DNA from 2 places in the Gilliamella sp. X-23 genome. Region 2 is predicted to be linked to the other one. Evidence: riboswitches for the same ligand, from Rfam matches in the RefSeq annotation. Region 2 holds a riboswitch; the other holds the start of a gene.
The links. A riboswitch is a leader RNA that binds a small molecule or an ion and turns the genes downstream of it on or off. The one in region 2 is predicted to bind preQ1.
Positions count from the first base shown of each region.

Region 1 (15,303 bases), on a different contig from region 2:
AATCCTCAAACGCGATTATTAGATCAAGTTGTTAAAATATTAAATGACGGTGGCGTTATCGCTTTTCCGACTGATTCTGGGTATTCGTTGGGTTGCTTACTGGATAACAAACATGGCGTTGATCGCATCTGCCAAATTCGTCAGCTGGATAAAAATCACAATTTTACCTTAATGTGTCGTGACCTTTCAGAGCTATCTTGCTATGCTTTTGTTGATAACACGACTTTTCGATTATTAAAAAATAATACACCAGGCAAATATGTGTTTATTTTACAAGCCAGTAAAGACGTACCCCGTCGATTAATGAACGAAAAGCGTAAAACCATTGGGCTACGTATTCCAGATAATAAAATTGATTTAGCATTGCTTGAATTATTAGGGCAACCATTAATGACTGCAACGTTAATTTTACCTAATGATGATCAAGCGCAATCCGATCCCGACGAAATAGAAGATAAAATTGGTCATCAGCTTGATGCGATTGTGCACGGAGGCTATATAGGTGAGCAACCCACCACCGTAATTGATTTAACAAATGACTATCCAGAAATTATTCGTCAAGGAAGTGGAGACACTAAACCATTCGAATAAATGACCGTTTTTTTATTGCCAACATTCAGACAATAAAGTGAAGAGAAAAATGATACCTGAGAAGGTAACAGCGAGGATAATATGAAAAATAGCAAATCTGCATTCCCACAACGAAGCAAAAAGATAAATAGTATTAAAGCTAAAGAAAGTCAATCTTATGAAAAAACGAAAGCACCAAGTACACCAAATGTGACACGCAAAACTTCGACATATGATAATACTGAAAAACTACAAAAAGTTTTAGCCAATTTAGGCAATGGATCACGCCGCGAAATTGAAGCCATGATTATAGCCGGTAAAATCAGTGTAGACGGTAAAATTACCACTTTAGGTGATCGCGTAGATGTGAATGCAAACCCTAAAATACGTATCAACGGACATTTGGTTCAACTTAGAAGCAAAGAAAAAGAAATTTGTCGTGTGCTTGCTTATTACAAACCAGAAGGTGAAATTTGCTCTCGTCATGATCCACAAGGTCGGGCTACAGTTTTTGAACGTTTGCCTAGATTAAAAAATGCTCGTTGGGTAAATATTGGCAGGCTTGATATTAATACTTCTGGTTTATTATTATTTACGACGGATGGTGAATTAGCTAATCGTTTAATGCATCCAAGGCACGAAATTGAGCGCGAATATGCTGTGCGTGTATTTGGTAATGTGACTGATCAGCAGATTAATCAGCTTCGTAAAGGAATACAACTAGAAGATGGTCCAGCCTCATTTCAATCAATAAAAGTGCAAGGCGGAGATGGGCTTAACCAATGGTTTAATGTTGTGATAACTGAAGGACGTAATCGCGAAGTGCGCCGTATGTGGGAAGCAATCGAGGTGCAAGTTAGCCGATTATTGCGTATTCGTTATGGTAATATCACTTTACCCAAAGGATTATCGCGTGGAACTTGGATGGAACTGGGTATTGACTCAGTCAATTACTTACGTGAACTAGTTGGTTTACCACCAGAAGCCAAAAGCTTTACAACAAGTTCGCCTTCTGACAAACGAGTAGTAAGACCTAAACGTATTAAATTTAATCAGCATTCTAAAAACACTCGCCAAAAAGCAACTCGAAAATAATCTTCATGGCACCCTTAAATAAAAAACTTATTTAAGGGTATTTGTATAACGCATAATTTATCTCTTTTTATACTCAAAATAACATCACTCATCAAATAAAAGAGATGATTAATTTTTGGCTCAACTTTAGCAAAAAAAGTTAATAAATTAGAGATAATTTATAATAAACTCATCAACCAGCTTATTAATTAAGCTCAATTAAAACAGTTTTCATCATAATAAATAGATGAACGAGCACAAAACTAAAATGAATTGAAAGGAAAATTATGCGTATAATCATAGCTGTTTTTTTTATGTTTTTATTAACTGCTTGCCATACACGTACAGCAGAAGATGCTTATAAAGAAGGAAAATATTTAGAAAGTATCAACCTATTGGGCGACAGCATTGAGGACAAAGGCCCTACAGAATTTGGAAAACAAGATATACAACGACTGCAAAATATAGTTAGTAATGTCATGCAACATTACGAAACAAGCCTTTTAAACACCAATAACTCGGATTATGCCACACGAATAAAATGCTACGAAAACCTATTAGCCATGAAAATGCGATTAACCGATCGTTTTTATAGCCAAGAAATCAGTTTTTTCGATAACAAATATGACGTGACTCAATTACAACAGACTATTGCTAAAGAGTACTACAATTATGGTAATTCAATCACTGGCACCGACAGTGAAAGTTACAGAATAAGAGCCGATTTATATGGAAAAGGGCTTGAGCAATATAACTATAAAAATATTGAAAGCTTGTACAAAAATGCCAATAAAAAATATATGCAACTTGCGGCTAAAGAGTATTATGATCAAGGAAAAATGTTCGAACAGCAAGGTAATTATAAAGCTGCTGCGGATGCATTTAGTAATGCCTCGGAGGTATATAAACCGCTTGGCAAGTACAAAGATAGTGATAAACTTTCTATTGATAATGATAGAAAATACTGTACTCAACAAGCAGAAAATGCTTATGAACAAGCACAACAACTTGCAAAGACTGCAACGCATCGTTATCAATTTCGTGAAATTGCTAAATATTACGCCTCGGCAGCTTCTACTTATCGTCAATACGGATCTTTTCGCGATGCAGATTCACAAGCAAATAATTATACAAAAAAAGGAAAAATTAAAGTTTATTATAATTCTTTAGAATTAAAATCTTTTGTATTAGATATATTAAGTAAGGACTTTATAGAATTCATTGCTTATCAACCAAGTCAGGCAGATGTCACAATCCGCATTACGACAAATGTTGAATTTTCTGATCTTGGAGAATCCGTTAACAATGAAACCAAAACCGAACAAGTCTTTGATAAATTTGTTGAAGTGTCTGACGAAAACGGCAATAAAAAGCAAGTTAAAACCTACAAAGATCAGCAATTTAATTTAAAAACGGTGACGCATAGCAATAAATTAACCTTGACCACTGAAATTGATGTCCATGGTGCTTATAGTTACAATAAAAAATTTGACATTGTTCAAACATCGGCAAAACATGATTATATCTATTCTGGTAATGTGCCCTCTAATTTGCGCAACCATAGTGAAGGAGTGTTGAAAACTAAAGATAGCTTGCTTCAAGCAGCAAAAGAACAGCAATTAACCGAACTAAAATCACGGTTTGACGATATTATTAGAGATCTTTCATATTTATAACTAATTAAAGTTTATATTTTAATTTTTACAAAAGATAATCTAATCTCATCAGTGTGCATAATATTTATATGCACAGCAAAAATAAAATCCCACAAACAACATTATTTATTGTTTGTGGGATTTTTATTTAAGATAGATGATTAACTATTCAAGCCCAAGCACCATTCGTCCATTTTTTGTTGCTACATTAATTACATTATCTAAATCAGTATAACGACATCCGGTCACTAACAATTTAAGTTCTTCCCACATATTACCAGTTGAAAATGGTAACATATAGTCACTCACGTTATCAGTACCAATAGCAACAGGAATACCAGCAGCAGCTAGTTCATCTACGGGGGTGAGTGAGTTACGAGTAGGGCCTTGTTCTTCACGGCGTGGGCTATCGATCCAAGCAAATGGGCAGGCAATTACCATCATTTTTGCTTCTTTCATTTTTTTATAGAGTTTTTGGCGATATTCTAAACTGTGGGCTGTGATCGAAATGCTATGAATAGCAACAACGCGACCATGCATACCATGTTCAAGGGTTTTATCGGTAAGCTGTTCCGTTTCGATCTCATCTTGAGAATTAAACTGGTCAACATGTACATGCACCATTTTTCCTAATGATTTACCTGTTTGCATTAGCACATCAAGATGTTTCAGTCCCATTCCTTCACCATGATCGCGCTCATCACGACGTGGTAAACCACCAATAATATCAACTAAATCAGCGCCTTTATCGAACCAATAACGAGCTTCTTTATCGATAACGCCTTTAAGTGTCTGATTGACTAATTTTATAGTGATGTCATTTTTATAGGTTTCGCGTGCTCTTAACGCCCCTCTAATTGCCCGTTCTTGAGCGATAGGGTCAATATCAACAAACGATCCCATTGCACTCACCCCTTGCTCAATCATCCGTTCAACCGCCATACTAAAATGGCGATAGTAATCATCTTCGCTCATTGATGCTTTGACTTTATCTAATGTATCCCATTTTTCAATTAAGGTCTGTTTTTGATAGACATCAAAACTATCAACCGAAATAGTAAAAGCACGATCGGCATGCATATGAGCATTAACCCATCCGCCATTTTGTTTAATTTTATTCATTAAATAGGCTTTTAAACTTTGGTCTCTTGTGGTTAATAACATGTTTTTATGTTCAATCATAATGTGTGCCTCTACAATGCAATCATTTTAAATAAAGTGGATAAAATCGAGCGCAATAGGCAAAAAAAATCCCCCAAAAAGGAGGATAAAAGTAATATCAATAATTTTAGTGATTAGGATTATTGATTTACAAGTGTTCATTGCGCTTATACCTTATCGATTAAAAATTGCAGAAATTCTAACCAAAATATTTTTAATAGCAAGTACTATAATTGATAAAATATATAAATAAATGAAATGGTTAAAGTATTATTTTTTAGATTTTCTACTAACAAAAAAGCGTTCAATAAATACAAATTATCCATAAAATAAAAAATTAAATGATAACTTGTTATTTAATAATAATAATTGAGCGTCACAAAAATGAGATTATTTATCTCATTATTCTGCTTTGGATTATTCGTAATACCAAGCGTATACTGTGCTAACCAATTATTTTGAAATATAGGATAGTTAACATGAGCCAATTAAATATCGTTGCCACAATCACCGTTAAACCAGAATTTTATGATGCATTTCAACCAATATTTAAACGATTAGTCGCAGGTAGTAGAGCCGAAGCAGGTTGCGTGCGCTATGAACTTAATCAAAGTATTGATAACCCTAATATTTTTGTTGTGATCGAAACATGGGCTTCACAACAGGCCATTGATTTTCACAATACAACGCCTCATTTTGTCGAATTTGCCAACTTTGCTAAAGATCACGTTGATGGGTTAGAAATTAATATAGTTAAACAAATCATGTAGCTTAAAAGTTGATTATGATAGTTAGTGACTTAAGGTTAACTATCATGTTTATTAATCAAAGAGTTCGATTTTTACACTTCGTGAATCACTTCGCCCCAAGTCATCAAGCACTAATATTTTGAACGTTCCGCTTTGTGTTGGGATCCAGCTAATTGCCTTTCGGGGATCGGTTTGCCCAATAAAACTGTCATTGACAAACCAATAAAGTGTTTTAACATCGCCATCACTATTAGCGGTAAAACTAATTTGTTCATTTTTTTGTTTTGTTGTTCTAAATTGATAAACCACATTTTTGAGTGGTGAAGTTATTTTGGGTGGTTCACCTACATAATTTTGTGATGAACGGCAATGTTTTGTTGAGGGTGGCACTTTTTTCGGGATACCTGCTTTAGCAAAAATAGCGGATAAATCGGACGGCCAATATTCAAAAACAGCTAAGTGAGATGTCGTTAAATCATAAGGTGGACAAACCGCTTTACCTGTTTGATTATCGACCATAACAGGTCTGAAAATAGTATCAGGATTAATAGGAGAAACCCCAGGAATAAACCACGTTTTACCTTTTGCTTTACACCATTGGGTCAGTAAATTGCCACTGGTTAGACAAATATCAATGCGTTTTAAATTTGGTGGTAATGGGCGATTAGGGGAACGCACGTTAGGATAATAAGCATTAATGCTATCAACGATATTGAAAAAGAGTGGTGTGGCAGCATCGACACCTACAAAGGCATTATTACCACTACCATCAAAATTGCCAAGCCAAACCACCATAGCATAGTGTCCAAAAGTCCCTGCAGTCCAAGCATCACGAAAGCCCCATGAAGTACCCGTCTTCCAAGCAACAGGGACTACATTTTTTTGCATTTTGCTCAGCACATCTTGTGGACGGGTATTTTGTTTTAACATATCGATAGTCATAAATGCCGCTTGTGGGCTTAACAACTTTTCCGGTTCGGGAAGTGTTTCTGATTCGGTAAATTGTAGTGGTTGCCAGCGTCCCTCATTAGCTAGCATGGCATATAAGCCGACTAATTCTTGCTGGCTCACTTCACCGCCCCCCAACACTAAAGACAAGCCATAATGCGCTTCATCGGCGAGCTTTTGGATATGGGCGTTGACTAAAAACTGGTAAAAAGTGGGATTATTCAATTTTGATGCAACCCATACCGCAGGAATATTACGGCTATGAATTAACGCATCGGTAGCCGAAATAGGGCCACGAAAGTTGCGATCAAAATTTTCGGGGGTGTATGAACCAAAATCGGTTGCTACATCTTTTAAAATGGTACGGGGATGCAAAACACCTTGATCAATGCCAAGCGCATAAATAAACGGTTTAAGCGTAGAGCCGGGTGAACGTTTGGCAAGTGTACCGTTTACTTGACCTTGAATTGAATTATCAAAATAATTAGCCGATCCGATCAGCGCTTTAACCTTCATTGTTTGGGTATCAACCAAAATCACAGAGGCATTATTTATGCCTTTCAAACGATTGCGCTCGATAAACGCGTTGACTTGACGATGGATGATTTTTTGCAGATTGCTGTCTAATGTGGTTTTGACTTCTTGGGTTTGGTCGTTTTTCTGGTGAATGATTTGATTCACAAAATGGGGCGCCACAAAGGGCACTTGTTCTGGTTGACGTAAAACCAACTTTTGCGAAAAAAGCGCCGCAATATGGCTATCAACATGATATTTTTCTTGCCAACGATCAAATAATTGATTTCTTGCTTTAACTAATGCTTTACCTGCAAATCCTGTTTTACGATCAACCCGATAGGTTGGGGATTGAGGTAAAACCACCAGCGTTAATGCTTCGGGCAAATTAACTTGCGCAGGTGGTTTATTAAAGTAAATAAATGATGCGGCGCCAACGCTTTCAATATTGCGTCCAAAAGGAGCATAATTTAAATAAGCCTCTAAAATATCATGCTTGGAATACATCAGTTCTAACTGAATTGCTCTAGCTATTTGATGCAATTTACCACCAATAGTTCTAGTATTTAACCGCCAATGCATGCGTGCCAGTTGCATGGTGATTGTGGATGCGCCTTGACGATTGCCTCCAGTCAAATAAGTTGCGCCAAAAGCGCGCATCAAACTAAATGGATTAACACCAATATGATAATAAAACCACTGATCTTCGTGCAGTAACAAGCCATTAACAATATCGGGCGAAATATCTTCTAAAGGCGTCCATAAACGATAACGATCATCATTGGCTAATGTCATGCGAATTAACTGGTCACTGTCATCATAATAGCGCTTTGAAAAGCTTAGTGATTCTGAAAGTGGGGGATGTGGATATAAACGAATAGCAAAAATTGTAATAAATAACAGCAACAAAGCCATTAACTTATTTTGATGACGAACAATAAACCTGATCATATTTAGTTAATAGTCCAAAATGCTAGGCATGTTAGCAAAAACTGCCACCCATGCATTCACATCGGTGGCAGTTTACTTACATTTTTTCAACCGTCTTAATACCTAACATATCAAGACCAATTTTCAGTGTTTTCGCTGTTAAACAAGCCAATTTCAAGCGGCTTTGCTTCAAGCTTTCGCTGTCGGCTGTTAAAATAGGGCAGTTTTCATAAAAACTTGAAAACAGCGTCGCGATTTCATAAAGATAAGCACAAAGTACATGCGGCGTACCTTCCCTTGCTACGGTTGAAATTGTTTCGTCAAATTGAATTAAACGAGTTGCTAAGGCACGCTCTTTATCGGTTTCTAAACTAATATTACCTGTTAAGCTGTCTTCGGCAATATTTGATTTTTTAAATATTGATAACACACGGGTATAAGCATATTGTAAATAAGGTGCGGTATTGCCTTCAAATGACAACATATTATCCCAATCAAAAACATAATCGGTGGTACGGTTTTTGGAAAGATCGGCATATTTAACTGCACCAATAGCCACTGCATCGACGATTTCGGCAAGCTCACTTTCTGTTAAGTCAGGATTTTTGCTACGAATTAATGTTGTCGCACGTTCACAAGCCTCGTCTAGCAAATCATTTAATTTAACAGTATCACCAGAACGTGTTTTAAACGGTTTACCATCTTTACCTAGCATCATGCCAAACATATGGTGCTCAAGTTTTAATGATTCTGGCACATACTTGGCTTTATGAATAATTGTCCAAACTTGCTCCAAATGCTGATGTTGGCGAGAGTCAGTATAATAAAGAATACGATCAGCGTGTAACGTTTCGTAACGGTATTTTGCGCAAGCAATATCGGTTGTAGCGTAAAGATAACCACCATCCCGTTTTTGGATGATAACACCCATCGGCTCCCCTTCTTTGTTTTTATACTCATCTAAAAACACAACAATCGCGCCTTCGCTTTCAACGGCTAGCCCTTTTTGTTTTAAATCGGCAACAATTCCCGGTAGCATACTGTTATAGATGCTTTCGCCCATGGTGTCTTCAAGCGATAACGTAACATTTAAACGTTTATAAGTGACAATATTTTGCGTCATGGTAATATCAACCAACTTACGCCACATATCGCGACAATACTCATCACCGCCTTGTAGTTTTACTACATAATTACGGGCTTTTTCGGCAAACACTTCGTCTTCGTCATAGTGTTTTTTAGCAGCACGGTAGAATGACTCTAAATCTGAAAGATCCATATCATTGGCATGCTCATTTTGTATCTTTTCAAGATAGGCAATTAACATCCCAAATTGCGTTCCCCAATCACCAACATGGTTAGCACGAATAACGTTATGCCCTAAAAACGATAAAACGCGAACGCTAGCATCACCAATAATGGTTGAACGCAAGTGCCCGACATGCATCTCTTTGGCGACATTAGGTGCAGAATAGTCAACCACAATGGTTTGTGGCTTGGTTGGTAAAGTAATATTGAGTTTATTACTACCTAAAGCAACTTCATTTTGCTTAGCAATCCAGCTATTTTTTAAAAAGATATTGATAAAGCCTGGACCTGCAATTTCAACTTTTTCGGCGATATCGTCAATATCTAAATGTTGTAAAACCGCTTGAGCAAGCTCCCGAGGCGGCATTCCGAGTTTTTTGGCTACAGACATAATGCCATTTGCTTGATAATCGCCAAATTGCACTTTAGCTGATTGCTTAATTAGAGCGTCGCAGTTTTTATCTGCACCTGCCATAATCATCGCTTGCGAAACACGTTGCGTTAATAATTGTTGAATATTCACACTAAACCTAATCTATTTTCTAAAATGGCTAATATCATACCGAGAAAGTGACGAATTGTCACTGATTGGATGTGATGGGATATTTTTTTTATTTAAAAACAAAATAAAAAAATTAAATTAAATCAATATGTTTTCTGACGGTTTTATCTGAAATTTGGGAGAGTTGTTTTGGTTAATAGTATGTAATTAGTGTAGAAATTTTGCGCGTTTGTAGTTTTAGTGATTAAATAACTCTATCGACCATATCTGAGTTATAGAATTTGTCATAATTTCCTAACGAAGACGTGCTCATTATAACTATTTTGAACATCCAAACAACAAACGTTCGCCCTCCCCATAGCCAAACCATTCTACCCACCAAAACAAAAAGAGTAGGTTATTTTTCATCAAAAATCGGTCAGAAAAAGTATTGATTTTATTTAAGTTTTTATTTGGTGGTTTTTAGTCAAAAAACACCACCAAAACCGTTTCCTTCAATTTAAAAGACTAATCAATATTGGCAAACTTATGGCTTTGTACACTCAAAAGCCATTTATTATCCAAGCGGTCTTTGTTGATTTTCCCCAATAGTTCAATGGTTTCAAACATATTAAACGCACCATCTTTTTCGCACGGTGAAAGGTAATAGCGTTTGGCGTGAATTTGAGTTTCGATATATTGGCAAAAAGGGATAAAATCAGCATGATTTTCGGCAACAATCCGCACTTCATTGGCAGTAGGTTGTGCTATTTTTTGATAGCGTGACTGATAACAAAACTTAGGGCTAAGAGCTATATAATCTATAAGCGGATCAACTTTGCCAAGTCCATTACTTTCAATGGCAATAAAATAACCCGCATTTTTTAATGGTACAAGCAATTGAGGTAATGCTTTAACCATAGTGGGTTCGCCGCCAGTAATGATAATGTTTTTGCTGTTATATTCACTCACTTTAGCAAGCAGTGTATCTAACGTAAACCGGGTAAATTGGCGGAAATTAGTATCACACCAAGCACAATTTAAATTGCACCCAGCAAAACGGATAAAAACAGCAGGCATGCCTGTATTATAACCTTCGCCCTGTAAAGACTCGAAGATTTCAACGATGCGAAATTCGATCATATTGGGCTCCGATGATATTCACAATACGAAGTTGGTGTTTCCCATAATTTGATCATCGACACAGGCAAATATTGCGACAGGCGATCAAAGATAAATTTGCTCATTCCTTCGGCAGTAGTTCGGCATGGAAAGGCAAAGATTTTGCGCTCCATTTCTTGTAGTAATGTGGCGATACGGCGCTCATTTGGGTTATTTTGGTTGTAAAGATAAGCGTGATCCAGTGGATCAATAATATGCTGTTTAACAATCATTTTTAGATCAGCATAATCCATGACCATGTCTTGACTTGAACCATTATCGATAAGGTCACCGCTAATTTCGACTAATAAACGATAAGTATGACCGTGCAGATTGTGACACTTTTTATTGTGCCCATCTAGCATATGACAGGCGTCAAATTGAAACTCTTTAGCTATTTTAAACATTTTATATTCCTAGTTTTTTTACGTGGGATGGATTACGAACCACGGTTAGCGAACCTAACAAAATAAAGGCGCTAATATAATAGATAAAAGCTGAGTTGTCATCTTGCAAGTTTTATTTAAAACAACATTGAGTGGTAATTGATTGAATTGCGGTGACCTTTATTTTTGACGCTAGTGAAGCTTTAAATACTTGCTGATCTTGCTGTATAAATTTTATAAAAAATATTCTGGATTTGCTCTTGAAATTTAGATTGCAACACACATTTAGATCACATGCAAATGGGTTGAATGTGTTAAGCATTGAATCCAAATCTATTGCTCAGGAGATAAATACTATGAGGTTAGATAAATTAACAAACAAGTTTCAACAAGCTTTAGCTAGTGCGCAGTCTATTGCATTGGGTAAAGACAATCAATATATAGAGCCTGTGCATGTCCTATCAGCCATGCTTAATCAAGAAGGTAGCAGTATAACACCATTATTGACTACTGCTGGTGCAAATATTGCTATTTTGCAACAAGAATTAACGCAAGCTATTGATCGATTACCCCAAGTTCAAGGTGTGGGTGGGGATGTTATGCCATCGCAAGAGTTTATTCGCGTATTAAATCTATGCGACAAATTATCCCAAAAAAATGGCGATAGTTATATATCATCAGAACTCTTTATATTAGCTGCTTTAGAAGACAAAGGTAGCTTAAGTGATATTCTTAAAAGATCGGGTGTCAATAAAGACAAATTTAGCCAAGCAGTCAATCAAGTAAGAGGTAGCGATAACGTGAACGATCCTAATGCAGAAGATCAACGTGGTGCTCTTAAAAAATATACCATTGATTTAACTCAACGGGCAGAACAAGGTAAACTTGATCCTGTTATTGGTCGTGATGAAGAAATTCGCCGAACAATTCAGGTATTACAACGCCGTACTAAAAATAATCCGGTATTAATTGGTGAACCAGGTGTGGGTAAAACCGCCATTGTTGAAGGTTTGGCTCAACGTATTGTTAACCGCGAAGTACCTGAAGGATTGCGTAATAAACGTGTTTTATCATTAGACATGGGTGCGTTAATTGCCGGCGCTAAATATCGTGGTGAATTTGAAGAACGATTAAAAGCCGTGCTTAAAGACTTAGCAAAAGAAGAAGGTCGCATTATATTATTCATCGACGAAATCCATACCATGGTTGGTGCAGGTAAAAGCGATGGTGCAATGGATGCCGGTAATATGCTAAAACCTGCATTAGCGCGTGGAGAATTGCACTGCGTGGGCGCAACAACACTTGATGAATATCGTCAGTATATCGAAAAAGATCCGGCGTTAGAGCGTCGTTTCCAAAAAGTCTATGTTGCCGAGCCAACAGTTGAAGATACTATTGCCATTTTGCGTGGATTAAAAGAACGTTATGAACTGCATCATCATGTACAAATTACCGATCCAGCAATTGTGGCGGCGGCAACGCTATCGCATCGTTATATTTCTGATCGTATGTTGCCTGATAAAGCAATTGACTTAATTGACGAAGCCGCATCGAGTATTCGTATGCAAATGGATTCAAAACCTGAATCTTTAGATCGACTTGAAAGGCGCATCATTCAACTTAAACTTGAGCAACAAGCGCTTAAAAAAGAGTCTGACGATGCCAGTAAAAAACGACTTGAGATGTTAAATGATGAACTTTCTGAAAAAGAAAAGGAATATGCATCACTTGAAGAAGAATGGAAATCAGAAAAAGCAGCTGTTTCGGGCACGCAAAGCATCAAAGCTGAGCTAGAAAAAGCGCGGACTGAAATAGAGCAAGCACGTCGAGCTGGCGACTTGAGCAAAATGTCTGAATTACAATACGGCAAAATACCAGAGCTCGAAAAGAAACTGGCTTCAGCAACTCAGTTAGAAGGCAAAACCATGAAGTTATTGCGTAACAAAGTGACCGATAACGAAATTGCCGAAGTGCTATCTAAAGCGACAGGTATTCCGGTTTCTAGAATGCTTGAGAGCGAAAAAGACAAACTATTACATATGGAAGATGCTTTACATAAACGTGTCATTGGCCAAAATGAAGCGGTATTAGCGGTTGCTAATGCAATTCGTCGTAGCCGCGCTGGGCTTTCTGATCCAAACAGACCAATTGGATCGTTCCTATTCTTAGGACCAACAGGGGTAGGTAAAACCGAGCTTTGCAAATCACTGGCTAACTTTATGTTTGATAGCGAAGATGCCATGGTGCGTATTGATATGTCAGAGTTTATGGAAAAACACTCTGTTGCTCGCTTAATTGGTGCACCTCCGGGTTATGTTGGTTATGAAGAAGGCGGATATTTGACAGAAGCAGTTAGACGTCGACCTTATTCAGTTATTTTACTTGATGAAGTCGAAAAAGCGCATCCAGATGTCTTTAATATCTTACTGCAAGTTCTCGATGATGGACGCTTAACTGATGGCCAAGGTCGCACGGTTGATTTTCGTAATACCGTCATAATTATGACATCAAACTTAGGATCTGACTTAATTCAAGGTCAAGTTGATCTAAGTTATGACGAAATGAAAGCGCTAGTGATGACAGTTGTTGCTAAACACTTTAGACCAGAATTTATCAATCGTATTGACGAAACAGTGGTCTTCCACCCACTCGGTCAAGAAAACATCAAAGCGATTGCAAAAATTCAATTAGCACATGTTGAAAAACGTTTAGATGAACGTGGTTACCAATTGGATATCTCGGATGCAGCGTTGGAACAACTTGCTAAAGTCGGCTTTGACCCAATTTATGGGGCAAGACCATTAAAACGAGCGATCCAACAAGAGATCGAAAACCCATTGGCACAGCAAATACTGTCTGGCAAACTAGTTCCGGGTAAAACCATTCATCTAGATTTAGTTGGCGACAACATCGAAGCTAAACAGTAATTAACCATCAAACAACAAACCGGCCTTTATGGTCGGTTTTTTTATGCTACTAAAATAAACACCATAACAACCGCCTGAAAATAAAAATAACTTTAATTTTTTATATAAAAAACAATTGCTTTAATTTATAATTAAAAAAATTAGGATAGAATATTTAGGTGGTCTAATGAACCATAACTACAAATTTACCGTGCACGCTGCAGATAAAGGCTTTTCCACTTTTATCCAAATGTTATTTCTTATATTTGTGTTTATCATACCAACAGCAATTTTTATTTATCTTCTATTAACTTGTACTTCAAAAAATTGGATGGTGACAGTAGGCATCTGTGTTGGGTATCTCATAATCACCGCGGCGGCTTTTCGATTAGGCTTTTATCTTACAGTAAAAAAACAGCAAGAAAACCTACAAATCAGCATTGATGAAAACAACCTAACCCTATCATCTGAAATACGACCAACAACGGTAATCCCACTGCAACGAATTCACATCTTCTTTATCCATACTCTTGACTCTATTAAATTGGATTGTATCCGTATCAAATTAAATATTGAAAATATTGGCGATAAAGACACAATACTTGATTTTTCTATTGAACAAAAGCCATCATCAAGCACCGAAATCAAAGATAACTTTCTAGCTTTTCAACAGTTTATTGATATCTTTTATAAAAATGTCATCGAAAACAAATTCGAATTAATTGCAAGGGAAGTTGGCGAACCGGTTCCTGATTCAGAAAAAAAGATTTATGCAAGGAAGTAACGTTTGTATAAAAATATAAATAGAGTAAGAAAAGAAAACCACCAATAGAAAATATTTATGGCATTAATTTAATGGTATTTTTTATTATTTTAATGAAAAATTAATCGCTTATACAATCTAGACAAAGTGCCGCTTTCTAACAATAGGTCAAACTATGGACAAAACGCCTTAATAATTGCCATTTAATCATCCAAAAAGTGGTCAGAAAAGGTATTGATTTTATTCAAGTTTTTATTTTGATGTTTTTAAGCTAAATCAATCACTTACACAGCCTAAACAAAGCGCCAGCATATAGCAAATCAACAAAACCACGAATAGAGCACTTTAATAACAACTATTCAATCACCAAAAAATCGGTTAAAAAGGCATTAATTTTATTAAATTTTATTTGGTTTTTTATTCAAAAAACATCACTAAAACCATTCCCCAAAACACACCACCAAAGCTCAACCTTATGCGCTTAACAAAATTTTACAAAAATAAGCTGTTCTTTATTTTGTGGCAGAATACAATCTTTCGTCCGGACAAAAGTCCTTATTGTTAAGTAACAATCCTGAAATTCCCATAAAAAATTTATTTAAAAGGTAGGTTGTTATGCATTGTAATTACTCGGTGTATCTTTTGGGGTATCAAAGTTGCAGTTATCGAGCTTATTGAACTCGTCGAGTTTATCGGTA
Region 1 is NZ_JBXSQG010000009.1:88,171-103,473, forward strand. Features, by position in the region: gene ACYH9I_RS07560 (L-threonylcarbamoyladenylate synthase) at 1-591, shown strand, start outside; gene rluB (23S rRNA pseudouridine(2605) synthase RluB) at 673-1,665, shown strand; gene ACYH9I_RS07570 (hypothetical protein) at 1,932-3,320, shown strand; gene ACYH9I_RS07575 (amidohydrolase family protein) at 3,465-4,481, opposite strand; gene ACYH9I_RS07580 (putative quinol monooxygenase) at 4,940-5,230, shown strand; gene pbpC (penicillin-binding protein 1C) at 5,282-7,621, opposite strand; gene argS (arginine--tRNA ligase) at 7,698-9,431, opposite strand; gene ACYH9I_RS07595 (7-carboxy-7-deazaguanine synthase QueE) at 9,918-10,532, opposite strand; gene queD (6-carboxytetrahydropterin synthase QueD) at 10,529-10,957, opposite strand; PreQ1 riboswitch class I at 10,961-11,006, opposite strand; gene clpB (ATP-dependent chaperone ClpB) at 11,293-13,863, shown strand; gene ACYH9I_RS07610 (hypothetical protein) at 14,030-14,626, shown strand.
Region 1: another riboswitch for preQ1. It lies ahead of queD (6-carboxytetrahydropterin synthase QueD); the one in region 2 lies ahead of queF (preQ(1) synthase).

Region 2 (15,303 bases):
AATGATTTTGATAATTTAGGTGATAAAAATAAGAACTGAGTCTGATTTAGGCTACAGTGAAATTGAAAAAGATTTAGGGCGTAGGTTTGGCATGCCAGATGCCAGATGCCAGATGCCATGCATGGTAGCGCATTTCGATTATCCTGTCAAGTAATTTTTTGTTTTATTTAAATTTTTTAAAACTGACTGCTTAACTGGTGAGCTCTCTCTTGTTTTGAAAGAGATTGAATTATAACCGGTTGATTAATAATGCGCTAGTTTTTTTGTTAAATGTTTGTAAAGTTTTGTTAAGAACAAGGTTGAGCTTTTGTTAGCATTTTTTGGGAAATGGGTTTAGTTATTAGGAATCGATAGCACTGTTGTGGTAGTTAATCACAACAGTGCCACTCCAACTAACTGGCTTGAGGCTTAACATTGGGGGGCTTGGTTCTTTGGTTGATTGATCTCTATTTACACATAAACACCCCACAGTCCAAGGATTAAGAACTAAACACTAAGGTACGGTGCAAAAAGCATAGCCTCCTCCGGAAATATTGTACTGATTCACATAACCTTCTCTGCGAATATATAAGTGGACTGTATTTGATATTGCATCACTGGTCCAGATGTCACCACGACCAAAACCAGCAGCATCACCGTAATAGGATACATCGCTCCACTCACTTAAAAACCCAGCGCCTATTCGACGCTGGTAATATAGAGTGCCTGACGACGGTGTGGAGCCATCTATACCTCCTACACATGGAAAATAAGAATTATGTATACCACATTTCGCATTGCTTAAATCCCTTATTTGCGAAAAACGATACCCTAAACTACTACACCAAGTTGTTTGCTCAGGAACAGTAGTATATTTCTCTCCCCGATGGACAAACCACTGCTTCAACTCAAATCCATATTTAACGACCACATTACCATTACTATCCCTCCCCTCCAACTCAAATACCTGTGGCAAAGATGGAACTATAAGTTGACTAGGATTACTTGATTGTATTTTAGCACTATCCGCCCTAGGACCATGTAACGTTACCCGCGTTACATTTTGGGATTTATCAGTAATCCAATCATCGTATGTAGTGTAACCCGAGCACCATCGGCATGGGATGGTGAATGAGTCTGAACGAGGTCTTACCCAACTCACCGTTGCTGTTATATCAGTACCATTGGTGACCGTAGACCAAGTTAGTTGACTTGCATCGGCTCCACCAACATCTAAATCAAAATACAATCCATCAGCACCCGTAGTGGGGAAATTGAGACTATAAGACGATGGATTAATTGACTGCGTTAAAAAACCATTAGCAGGATCCCATATGTTAGATGGACCAGCAAAGCGGGGGTTATCGCCATAGGAATTAGTGCCACCAAATACCAAACGTGGCCTTGCATAACAAACTTTAGGCTGTTGTGAATTCGGATTGATATGATATGATACCGTACTTCCACTAAAAGTACTTCTATTTGGTACACCATACTCTGTAGCTAAACTACCATCTGTACTACTTAATGTTACTTTATAAGGTGCCTTACAAATATTTAATGTATCATTACGACTAATGGCTTTACCGTTTTTATCCGTAAACGATACTGATATACTCCCCGTTGCAGTAACACCATTAGCTCCCAGTCTATCTCCATCATCATCTCCCCAATTACCTTGAGTTACCAAGCTACTTATACTCACAGAGTTGGTTGATGGTGGGACTATCATTTCAATATTAGCAAGAGTATCACCTGCATTAGGTAAATGAATTGGCGTCATCACTGAGTTATTATTTTGTGGAGTGAGAACTTGACCGTCCGATAACTTAATACTTAATAAATCATCAGTTGTAGTTAATTTAGTGACGCCACCATCAAGCGTCAAATACGGCGCAGAGCCATTAATAACCTGTGAAGTCCGAGACAACAACGCCTGTGAACTCACTGAATATGGCAATAACAACAATGGTGCAAAAACTATGGCTGATTTGGATAACAAGTTGGAAATCGACGGCAATTTTGGTGATTTCGCTAGATTTGATGATAAAAAGCAAAATGGAGTTTGTTTTTGATTACGCTGAAACTTAAATAGATTTAAGGTATAGCACTGCCAATGCCTGTTATAATGATAGCACACAATATCCGACCTCCTGTTAATTTGTGTTTTATTTTTATAGTTGTTCGTTTTTTTAATGAGCTGTATTTTGCTAAAAAATCATCAAAATTATAGCTAACTAAATACTAAAGCGCCAATTTTTGGCAAAATTTCCTAAAAACCTAGCGCAGGATGCAGAATGAAGCCTTCGGCTGCCCGACGCCGGATAAAAGGCTATATTAACCTTTGGATGTTGTGAGATATTGGTGTGTTTTTTCAGTATTAAACATAAAACTCATCTAAAAATAATAAATGAGTTTATGTTTATTTAGGTAAGTAACTAAAATTTAGATTTTAATGATTAATTGTTTTGGGCGCTGAAACTAATTTTTTTAGAATAAAATTTAAAATCACTCCATAAAGAGGCAAAAAGAATAATCCACAAATCAGAATTTTAAAGCTATAGTCCATTAACGAAATTTCGGTCCAATGATTTGCCATAAATTCATCGCTACTTTGATAAAATGCGATAGCAAAAAAGACAATAGTATCAATACCATTACCAAAGATTGCTGATGCTGTTGGTGCAACCCACCATGATTTATTTTTTCTTAAATAGTTAAAAACAGTGATATCCATCAATTGCCCAACCAGATAAGCGGCAAAACTCGCTAGCGCTATTCGAAATACAAAGCTATTAAATTCAGTCAATGCCGACAAGCCAACCCAATGTGTCTCAAAAAATAATACCGAAATAAGGTATGAAAATAGCAATGCGGGGATCATCACCACAAAAATGATCTTTCTTGCCAAACTTGCACCATAAATTCGAATGGTCAAATCGGTGGTTAAAAAGATAAACGGAAAAGTGAAAGCCCCCCATGTGGTGTGAAAACCAAAAATATCAAATGGGATTTGGACTAAATAATTGCTTGAAGCAATAACTAAAATATGGAAAAAAGCCAACCAGTAAAGCGCTTTTTGCTGTTGCCCACGGGTAAAGTTTTTTTCTATCGATTCGAAATGATTCTTTAAGTACATCTTTTTTCCTTTTTAATGGGGTGAGAGAACCCAGTTATTAATAAATCTATCTAGCCCTAGCCATATATTCTTGCAAGCCCTTATCGCGCAGCAAACAGCTAGGACACTTGCCACATCCCCCTTCAACCCCGTAATAACAGGTGTGGGTATGTTGTTGGACATAATCAAGATAGCCCAGTTTATCGGCTATTTCCCATGTTTGTGCTTTGGTCAAATACATCAGTGGTGTAATAAGATTAAACGCATAATCCATGGCTAAATTCATCGATACATTCATTGATTTAATAAAGATATCACGACAATCTGGATAACCACTAAAGTCGGTTTCACAAACTCCAATAATAATGTCAGAAATGCCCTGCTGCTTGGCATGGCATCCAGCTAATAGTAAAAAGAGCATATTACGCCCATCCACAAAGGTATTAGGATAATCGCCATCTTGAGCTGCTTTAATTTCTTGTGAGTCGTCGATGAGCGCATTATTCGTGGTTTGTTTGATAACTGATGTATCAATGACAGTTTGCTTTATACCTAAATCTTTAGCGATCCATTTGGCTTTTTCAAGCTCAATGGCATGACGTTGACCATAATGAAAGCTGATTGCCTGAACATTTTCACGTCCATAATCGGCAATGGCTTGCAGTAAGCAGGTAGTTGAATCTTGCCCGCCAGAAAATATAACGAGTGCTTTACGAGTTTGCATTAACGGTTCCTGTTTGGATGGATTATAAATTAGCGATTATCCACTTTTTCTGGATACATATCGTGATTAGCTAATCGATTTGCCGCAACTTGTTGCCAATGGGTACCTGATTTGCCATAGTTGGCATAAGGATCAATCGAAATACCACCGCGTGGTGTAAATTTGCCCCAAACTTCAATATATTTAGGATCCATTAATTTAATTAGATCTTTCATGATGATATTAATACAATCTTCGTGATAATCACCATGATTACGAAAGCTAAATAAATAAAGCTTTAGCGATTTACTTTCAACCATTTTGATATTGGGTATGTACGAAATATAAATCGTTGCAAAATCAGGCTGACCAGTGATAGGGCAAAGGCTAGTAAACTCTGGGCAATTAAATTTAACAAAATAGTCGTTATTCGGATGTTTATTATCGAACGTTTCGAGTATTTCAGGACAATAGGTTGTAGGATAGCGAACAGACTGATCGCCTAGTAGTGTAATTTTATTCATGATGTTTCCTTAGTTTTTTAGCGTGGGAGGTTTACGAACCACGTAACAAGCCGCACACCATACTCTTTTTAAATATAAAAGTCTAGTGTGACAAAGAATACAAAATATCAAACTAACCTCATCAACAGTAACTATTGATGGGGTTAATGATAAAAACATAGTGGAAAGGCAATCGACGCGGGTGAATAATCTACTTGTTACCGCTTATCTTAATTTTAATTCTTGATAAAATTTAGCTAATTCAGTTTTTGCTTCATTGAGTTCTTGTTCGGCCTCGGATAATTTTGCTTGTTGTTTGGCAATTTTGTGTTCATCACCTTTTGTTTTTGCCTGATTTAATTCTTGGGTTCTTTTGACAACTTTATCTGTCTTTTCTTGAATTTTTTTATTATATTTTTCTTCTAACTTATCATTTGAACAATAATTATTGACATCATGTAATGCCTTTTCAAGCCCTTGAACTTGATGAGAGTTATTATTTTTTTTAGCATAATCAATCTGTGATTCAATATTTTGTTTTTTGCTTTCACACGTTAATCCTTCAGAATGTTCTGAAGCATAAGCGCCAAGCGAAAATAAACCCACAAAAGTAATAATGGTTACTTTAGTTATTACTTGAATTACTGACTTCATATCAATCCCCCCTTTACCTTATTTTCTTAACTGAACCAAATCCACTTTATGATCTTTACCTTTAGTCAGGATTAAACTCGCCCTTTCTCTTGTAGGTAAGATGTTTTCAACCAAATTTAATTCATTAATTTCATGCCAAAGGCGATTAGCAATGTTGACGGCCTCTTGTTCTGGCAGTTTTGAGTAGTGGTTAAAGTAAGAGTTGGGATCACTAAATGCACCAGCTCTAAATTTTAAAAAGCGGTTCACATACCAATCATGTAATAACGAAACCTCGGCATCAACATAAATGGAAAAATCGACATAATCAGAAACAAAAACACGGTTATTTGCTTGCGGATAATTCAAGGTGCTTTGTAGTACATTTAATCCTTCAAGAATCAAAATATCTGGACTATCAATCACCATTTCTTCACCTTCGACAATATCATAAACCAGATGAGAATACACCGGTGCTTTAACGTTAGCTTGTCCTGACTTTATATCCGCAACAAAATTGATCAGTTTTTTAATATCATATGATTGTGGAAAGCCTTTTTTGTTCATTATTCCACGTTCTTCAAGGCATTTATTGGGGTATAAAAATCCATCGGTTGTCACTAAAGCTACTTTACGATGCTCTGGCCAACGCGTTAACAATGCCTGCAATACCCTTGCTGTTGTGCTTTTGCCTACTGCAACGCTACCGGCAATACCGATAATATAAGGGATTTTGTGACTTTTGCCTAAAAACTTAGAAAGTACCGCCTGCCGGCTAAAGCTATTACTAATATAATAATTAAGTAACCTTGATAAAGGTAAATAGATGTCACTGACTTCATCCATCGATAAGTCTTCATTAATGCCTTGTAAAGAAGTTAACTCGTCAGGGGTTAACGTCATCGGTACAGCATTACGCAAACTTGCCCATTCTTGACGGTTAAATTGCATATAAGGGCTCAAATGATTTTTCATTTTATTTTGTTCTCTAATTCGATCTGACAAATTTATTGGGCTCAGATTATACATAAATCTCTTTTTTTACAATCTTAAATTAGCATGGCTGCTTCATCATAGCTATATTTAAGACTTACTGATAAAATACGCTGGTTAAATGATTAACCCTAATATTAAACAGAGATTGTATGTTAAAGAATAAATCGAAACAAAAAACTAAAAAAAGCCGTCAAGAGATTAATGAAGAGTCTCGTGAGCTAAAGCGCAAACGTAAGCACAAAGGCTTACCAAGTGGCTCTCGCTTTAATAATCAAGATAATAACAAAAATAAAAATTCGACAAGCAAAAGCAAAGATCCACGCATTGGCAGTAAAAAACCGATTTCATTAGTTGTTGAAAGTGCTAGCAATGCAATAAAACCCGTTAAACAACCAAAACCGGCTAAAACAGTTTTATCGCCACAACAAGAATTAGAACAATTAGAAAACGATCCAAAATTAGATATGTTACTGGATCTAGTCGAGCAAAATGCCAAACTCACTAAAGATCAACAAACTTATCTTGATAGCAAATTAAATCGTATTGATGAGTTGATGCAAGAGCTGGGTTATACTGATGATGATTTCGAAGATGAAGACGAAAAGAAAGAAGATATCGTTAGTTTATTAAAACGAAACTCATAAGAGACAACTGTCATTAGTACTTATGAGTATCTTCTCAATGCAAGCAGAAATACGATCCTAATCATTTAATTTCTGCTCATAATTTAAAATTAAAAACTATTATTTTTTATAAAATCTATTAATAACTTAAAAAGCGAGCGAATCATAATGCCAATATTAATTATGTTAAGTTTATATTTTGGGTTATTAATCTGCACATTGTTATATTTAAATAAAACTAATCGAATTAAAATTAAAACAAAAATCAGAAACCAACAAAAACAACCATTAAAAATTCACAAAAATAACAACATTAAACACAGCCCTAAACGGAAGCAAAAGCATGACTGATATGCAATTATGGGATCAGGCGTTAATTGAAAAATATAACTATTCTGGTCCAAGATATACCTCTTACCCTACTGCACTTGAATTTAATGAAAATTTTAATGAGCAAGATTTTTTATCGGCAGCAGCACGTTACACAACAAAGCCATTATCGCTTTATGTGCATATTCCGTTTTGCCATAAGCTTTGTTATTTTTGCGGTTGTAATAAACTCATTACTCGCCAAACGCAAAAAGTCACCAAATACTTAGATATTTTAGATATTGAAATTGCCAAGCGTGCCAAATTGTTTAACAATCGAACAGTAACCCAAATGCACTGGGGTGGCGGTACGCCGACTTTTTTAACTGATGATGAAATCACTCGACTAATAACTTCGCTAAAAAAGCATTTCAATTTTGCCGATAACGCTGAACTTTCGATCGAAATCGATCCGCGAGAAATTACCCCACAAACTATTGATCATTTAGCTCACGTTGGATTTAATCGTTTAAGCATGGGAATTCAAGATTTTAATCATGAAATTCAAAATCTAATTAATCGCGAGCAAGATGAAACATTAATACGTTCTCTTATTAATCAAGCTCGCAAAAATAATTTTGACTCAATTAGTTTAGATCTCATTTATGGCTTACCGAAACAAACAGTTACTAGTTTTACCGAAACGCTCAACAAAGTGATTGATATCTCGCCCGATCGTTTAAGTGTATTTAATTACGCCCACTTGCCGAGCCGTTTTGCAGCACAACGTAAAATTAAAGATGCTGATTTACCTAATGCTAATCAAAAATTACAGATTTTATACACAAGTATTCAAAAACTAACCGAAGCGGGATATCAATTTATCGGCATGGATCATTTTGCCAAACCTACTGATGAATTAGCGATTGCTCAACAAGAAAATCAGCTACACCGTAATTTTCAGGGTTACACAACGCAAGGAGATGCGGATTTACTTGGGCTGGGTGTGTCAGCCATTAGTATGTTAGGTGATAGTTATGCGCAAAACCAAAAAGATCTTAGAGCTTATCAAAGTCAAGTTGAACAAAAAGGTCATGGGTTATGGAAAGGATTTAATTTAAATCAAGATGATATCATTCGTCGAGATGTAATCAAGCAGCTTATTTGCCACTTTTATTTAGATAAAAAAGCAATAGAAGAACAATTTCATATCCAGTTCGATAACTATTTTGCTGAAGACTTAAAATTACTCGCCCCATTGCAACAAGATGGATTAGTCACAGTAAATGACAAGATAATTAAAGTTCAACCTAAAGGGCATTTATTGATACGCAATATTTGCATGTGCTTTGATATTTATATGCGAAAAATGGCAAGGCAGCAACAGTTTTCCAGAGTTATTTAATTTGATATCGTTTTTCAAATTACTGAAACAACGCGAGTGATTCCTATAAAATAAATATTATGATAAGATTTTGTCCAAATTAATAAAAGAAAGTAATAACTTGTTAATTTATTGTGTTATTAAAGGTTAGCCTTTAATAACACAATTTTATTCTTTAAACATGAAATTTTATTTTTAATAAGGAGTATATTTATAAAATGGGATTGACGAATAAATTAGTGGAAGTATTTCCAACTCGCCCTTTAAAAGTTATGAAACTAAAGCAAGAAGGCTCATTCCATCAAATAAGAAGAATAAGTGCAGCAATAATTTTATTTGTGTTAGCTGTGTTTATAGGCATAAGAAATTATCCTGGATTAATTGATGATTATAAAATATCACGGAATCCAGTTGTGGTTAACTATGACGTAGAAGGAACATGTCGTGCAAAACGTTCGGTTGATAACTGTTCAGTGAAAATTACCACTGATACAGGACAAGTTATTGAGCGTGATTATACTTTCATTGGAGGGAAAAAAGGAAATTATCAAGTTGTAACTATAGCTTCGGCCGATGATCCATCTCTAGTAACAATCGATTTAGCTATTGAGAATATGCGAACTGTATTTGTGGCTACTACTGGTCTTATTCTTTTGTTGTTGTTGGTTACATGGATGAGTTTAGGATGTTTCTTAAGAACACATAAAATGACAAAAGTTATCAAGGAAATTAACGGGCAAAAATTAACACCTGTTATTGTGCCAGTTAAATTAGTTTCTTATGGTAAAACAGTAACAGCTTTATATCGTGCAAACAATGCACAAGGAATAAATGCTAAATATGCAGCCAATTTTAATAAAGACTCAAACGGTGGACCAATCATTATAGGTGATAGGATTAGAAATAAATGTAATGTGTTGGCCGTAGTCGGAGAAAGCAACTCTGTTCCTATTCTTCTTGATCAAGAATTTACGCGCTGTGATTTTACCTATAATGAAATGCAGGCATTAAAAGAAGCTCTCTCTTAATCCAGATATGATATCAAGAATAGTGAAATCAGTTTAAGTTTAAATATTTAAATTTTATACATAGGGCGATAACATCGCCCTATTTTTTTAAACAAAATAAACAAACTGCACTTATTAATGGCTTGCTAGATAAACCTTAAATTTTGTCGTTTGGGCAATCACTTCAACGCTTTTGAATGTTTCATCTAAAATGGTTTGATACGGTAAAAATGAATTTGCCACAATGCACAAATAGCCATTTAATTTTAGGTGTTTTTTCGCTTCTTTGATTAACGTATTAACGGCCGTGTAATCAGTCTGTTTACCGTCATGAAAAGGTGGATTCGAAACAATAAGATGATATTTATCATTTAGATTTGAAAAAACGTCACTCGCTACAACTGTGGCATTAACATGATTACGGTTTAACGTGGCTTTACTTGATTCAATTGCTGCACTGCTTACATCAGATAACGTTAATGTAATATCAGGATATAATTTACCTAGCACCGTGGATAAGATGCCTGAACCACACCCCACATCTAATACATTACCTTTAATAATATCAGTACGATCCATCAATGCATTTAAGAGTAATTCACTACCGGTATCTAACCCTTTTTGGCTAAAAACACCGGGTAAACTTTTGATTTCAATATTTTGATTTTCAATAGTTAAATGATAACTTAACCACCACTCATCAAGATCAAAGGCCAAACGGCTATCCGCCTGAAAATGATATAGGCCACAACGCCTTGCACTATCGATTTTTTGAATTGTCCCAAAATCACTCAATAAAGCTTCCACGCTTTTTACACCTGTTCTATTTTCACCAATGATAAAAATATCACTGCCTTTTGGCATATTATGCAATAAATAAGAGAGTTGAAACTGCGCTTCGCTTTTTGTTTTTGGCCAATAGTAAATTAGCGTATCCATACCGGCATAGAGTTCTGCTTCTGGCAATAATGAAAAATAAGTATTCTTGCCACGAGCACTATTTTTTAAACGCAAATAAGTATGAAATTGCGTGCAATGAATCTTAACTTGATTTGCTGACATGATAGCGGGATAACTGTCTTGAATATCACCAACGATGATCACATTTTTATCGTTAAATAATGTTTGATGACGTTCAAGTACTTGACTTGCTGGCGTAAAAGCAGATGTTGCCATATTTCCTCAATGAAAAACCTTTATAAATTGATGCGTTGATTATACAATTAACTATCTTTAATCTCTAATAAAAAACAGTAAGTCAATAATGACACAACAAGATTGGTACCTCAAGCAGTGTAATATAACGCAATATGTTTTGCGCAACACAAATGTCTTTAAAGGCGAAATCGCTACCCATATCAGCGATAATATCCGGCTAATTGTCGTTGCCAAAGAGCAGCCAACCCAAAAAATCTATCTGGATATATTAAATGCGATCCGTCTTACTCAAGATCAGGTGCTAGTATTAACACCATCTCAACTTATTGTATCTGCCAGTGATATTAAAACGGTAATTTGGTTTATCGATATAACGCCTGAAGAATCTTGGCAAAACCCATTAACGATTCAAACCACTAGCTTAGATCAACTTGCAAAAACACCACAACAAAAACGCCTACTTTGGCAACAGTTATGTCAATATGAAAACTATTTCCATCCTAACCGAACATGATTTAGCAAAAGCTTTTGAATTAGAACAAATCTGTCACGCCATTCCTTGGTCAAAACAGACGTTCTTTTCAAACCAAGGTGATTGCTACTTAAATTTTAAAATAGCTATTGATGACCAAATCGTGGGGTTTTGCATCTGCCAACAAGTTGCTGATGAAGCAAATCTATTTAATATTGCCATACACCCCAATTTTAGAAAACAGGGGCTAGCAAAGGCTTTGCTCAACCATTTGATAGACAGGTTAATAACCATAAAATCGCCCTGCCCTATTTCAACGCTTTGGCTTGAAGTCAGACAATCAAATAGCCCTGCAATCAAGTTATATCATGCGCTTGGGTTTAATCAAATAACGGTTAGAAAAAATTATTACCCAACAACCGGCGGTAAACAAGAAGATGCGATTATCATGGCTTATACGTTAGCTTTGTAATTAACCAATCAGGTAAATCAAAAAAGGAAAGCCGATGTCACAAAATAAAGCTTTACTCTTTGTCAATGGTGAGCCGCCATTGTATGACTTTAGCAATTTAGAAAAGTACACCTATATCGCTTGTACAGATGGCGCTTATCATAATTATTTGTCGGCATTATCAATCGAGCCTGATTTTATTATTGGAGATTTAGACAGTTATCATGTTAACAAAACAATTCCGTCTAAAACCAAAATCATTCATACTCCCGACCAAAATAAGACTGATTTTGAAAAGGCTATTTTATTCTTAGCTTGTAAAGGGATAACAGAATTTGATGTTTATGGTGCTTGTGGCCGTGCTAGCGATCACTTTTTGGGCAATATTTCTGTTGCAATGAAATATTATCATCAATATCGAATCACTTTTTACGATAACTATTGCCATTTCTTTTTTGCCAAGTATGATCAAGAAATTACCAATGTAAAAGATCGTATTATTTCACTAATGCCACTTTCTCAAGTGACACAATTGACCATCACGGGCTTTCAATATCCTTTGATTGACCAAACGCTATCGTTAGGTGGACAGGTTAGTTTACGAAATAAAGCGATCAATAATTTAGTTCACATATCTTTTAAGGAGGGACACCTAATGATTTTTATTGAAAATTTACATAATGTTAATTGATATTGACATTAGCCTTTACATTACTTTACAATGATTCACCAAAATAATAAGCATAATTACTGGTCAAAGGATATTCGCCATGCTTTTAAAAAAAATTTCTGTCCTTGTTTGTGCCTCATTTGTTTCCTGTGTGTCTTTTGCACAAATGGATAATGCACAAAACGAAACAGATAACGTAATCGACACATTTTTTCAATGTGACAATCAGTTTTACGAACAGCTTGCCAAACATCAAGAATCAATAAATCAATACGTTGATTTAGCAACCACACCCGATAATGTAACTTATATCCCTGTTGAATCTATTCAAAAAAATGATAAAAACAAAGTTCTATTTAAAAAACCATTGGAGTATCGAGGTCTAAAAATTACTGGCTATCAAAGCATCTATATTCCTACCACTTTATCTGGTCAATATTTGTACTGGGGATTCATTTTTGATAATAAAGAAGACGAAATTAAAAACGCTTTAAATAATATTAACTGGTTGCCATACAACACCAATGTTTATATCGCAAATGCTAAGATTTATGATCTAAACGCAAAAGTAACAGAATGGCAAGATGACCTTTATGCCATTGATGGCGTTGCGCCAAGATTTGGTACCATTAATAAAGCACTTTATTTAGAAGACGTTACCGATAATCAAAGTAGTATTTTCTGTTCTATCCAAGGTGATTTAAAAAAAGAAATCCTTATCGAAGCCCGTCCGGATCTAAAACCAATCATCGAAAAACAAGAAGCTGAACAACAAGAACGCATTAAAGCATATAAAGAGAAGAAGCAAAAAGAAGAAGCAGAAAAAGAAAAGTTACAGCAACAACAATCTCAACCACAAACCAATACGACAGAAACTACTTCAAAAGATGGAGATAATATTTAAATGAAAAAGGCCAGTTTATTCTTAATTCTCTTTTCTTTTGTAACATTTGCTCATGCAGTTGAAGAAAAAAACAACACCGATGCTAAAACAAATACAGCAGCTGAAAGTTTGAAAGATCCAAGAGTAGGTAAGCAATTTATTCCTACTTCCAAATCTAACGAAGATAATATCATTGGTTATTCATTTTTAGATAGGCAATCAATCAAACCGCATCCTTTCAATGAACGAATTCGTGTATTTAGTGAAGTGACTAATTATAGTCCTCAATTAGTACAAAAAAATGATGATGGTACTGAAACACCATATAATTCCATCAAAATTGATTATTATGCCAATTGTGACAAAATGGAGTTAGCAAAAGGTAAACTAAGAACAATCAAAAATAACTTTGGCGATGGCGAATTAGTTAATACCATTGAAATGCCAAACCGCTGGGTAGCGATAACTCAAGACAACGAACAATATAAGTTATTTGTTATTGCTTGTTCTTTACCGCTTGTTAATAAATAATTATTAGATCCACACCCTATTTTACTCTTGCCACCTTGCTGTGGCAGAGTATATCCGTTTATGCTACTATCACTCTATTATTTATTTGAATGATGATACCTTTATGAATATCACACAATTCCATACGCTTGCTGATCAGTTATTTAATAAAATCGAACTGTTTTTGGATGATTATGCAGATGAATATGACATCGATTTAGACTATGAAACCAATGGTAATGTTATTACCGTTAGTTTTCCCAACGGTAGTAAAATCATTGTTAATACTCAAGAACCACTTTTGCAGGTTTGGCTAGCCACACGAAAACAAGGTTATCATTTTGACTATGTTAATGATAATTGGATCTGTAATCGAACTAACGAAACATTTGACCGAATTTTTTCTGAATCAGTAGTAGAGCAAGCCACTCAATAGCATACACAAAAAACGGGAATTAATTTAACCATTAATTCCCGTTTGATCACGTCATGATACAAGCTAACCGAATAAAAGCTACAATAAAGTAAGATTTGCTAATTTAACCACCAGCCATTTAATACCTTCATTGACAAAAGCTATTTGAGCTCGCTTATGATCACCTTCACCATCGATACAAACAATGGTTCCTTCACCAAAACGATTATGTAATACTTTACGACCTAACTTATAACCATCATCAATTTGGCGAGCCTTTTTAGGATAAGCTTTTTTATAGTCACGATATTCGTTTCGATCAGACGATTTAATAGCACCTCGATGGCTGATCTCGTTTAATGCATCCACCGGTAATTCGGATAAAAACCGTGAAGGCAAATTACGCTCTTCACGACCATATAGACGCCTTATCTCTGCTAATGACAGTGTTAGGCGTTTACGTGCTCGAGTGATACCGACATATGCAAGACGTCTTTCTTCTTCCAATTTTTCGGAATCTTGCGCTGAACGCTGATCTGGGAATATGCCGTCTTCTAATCCAACGATAAACACATTATCGAATTCAAGCCCTTTAGCTGAATGCAGTGTCATCAATTGTACGGAATCTTGTTCATTAACTAAATCTCGGCTTTCTAGTGAAGTATAAGCTAAAAAAGACTCTAAAATAGTTAATGGTTTACCTGTTTTACTATCTTCAATAACAGTATTTTCGTTAGAATGATAAAACTGTTCAGCAGCTGAGACCAATTCTTCAAGATTTTCTAACCTTGATTGCCCTTTTATACCGGGTTCTTGCTCATACATCTGCAATATACCCGATAATTTAATAATAAGATCAAGTTGTTTGTAAATTGGTTGTGATTCTATTTTATCAAAAATAAATTCCATCAGTTCTAAAAAGCGACTCAAACTTAAGCATTGTCTTTCGCTCAATTCGTTGGTTTGAATTAGCATTAAACAAGCATCCCACAATGAAATGCCATGCTGCTTGGATACAGATCTAACTCTATCTAGCGTAATACTACCGATACCTCGTGTTGGCGTATTAATTGCTGCTTCAAAAGCCATATCATTATTATGGTCATGCAATAGTCGTAAATAGGCAAGCGCTAATTTAACTTCTTGCCGTTCATAAAAACGAATAGAGCCATAAATTTGGTAAGGTAATCCCGCTTGTAATAATGTATCTTCAAGTATGCGTGATTGTATATTGCTTCGGTACAAAATAGCGCAACTTGAGTAATTGTCACCTTCTTGATGGCGTTTTTTTATTTGATTTGTAACAAACCTTGCTTCATCAACATCATTATAGCCAACATAAAGCAAAATCTGTTCGCCATCGCCACTTTCTGTCCATAAGTTTTTACCCAACCGCTTGGTATTTTGCGCTATCAACTTATTTGCTGCGTCTAAAATATTACTCGTTGAACGATAATTTTGCTCTAATCTAATAATTTCAGTTTCAGGG
Region 2 is NZ_JBXSQG010000003.1:104,682-119,984, forward strand. Features, by position in the region: gene ACYH9I_RS03160 (hypothetical protein) at 1-119, opposite strand, end outside; gene ACYH9I_RS03165 (hypothetical protein) at 494-1,981, opposite strand; gene ACYH9I_RS03170 (7-cyano-7-deazaguanine/7-aminomethyl-7-deazaguanine transporter) at 2,432-3,118, opposite strand; gene queC (7-cyano-7-deazaguanine synthase QueC) at 3,165-3,821, opposite strand; gene queF (preQ(1) synthase) at 3,851-4,324, opposite strand; PreQ1 riboswitch class I at 4,328-4,372, opposite strand; gene ACYH9I_RS03185 (DUF1090 domain-containing protein) at 4,529-4,957, opposite strand; gene coaA (type I pantothenate kinase) at 4,976-5,911, opposite strand; gene yihI (Der GTPase-activating protein YihI) at 6,082-6,576, shown strand; gene hemN (oxygen-independent coproporphyrinogen III oxidase) at 6,899-8,269, shown strand; gene ACYH9I_RS03205 (hypothetical protein) at 8,467-9,276, shown strand; gene rsmC (16S rRNA (guanine(1207)-N(2))-methyltransferase RsmC) at 9,391-10,431, opposite strand; gene ACYH9I_RS03215 (DNA polymerase III subunit psi) at 10,520-10,927, shown strand; gene rimI (ribosomal protein S18-alanine N-acetyltransferase) at 10,896-11,357, shown strand; gene ACYH9I_RS03225 (thiamine diphosphokinase) at 11,392-12,027, shown strand; gene ACYH9I_RS03230 (hypothetical protein) at 12,107-12,910, shown strand; gene ACYH9I_RS03235 (surface-adhesin E family protein) at 12,911-13,420, shown strand; gene cyaY (iron donor protein CyaY) at 13,524-13,835, shown strand; gene uvrD (DNA helicase II) at 13,914-15,303, opposite strand, start outside.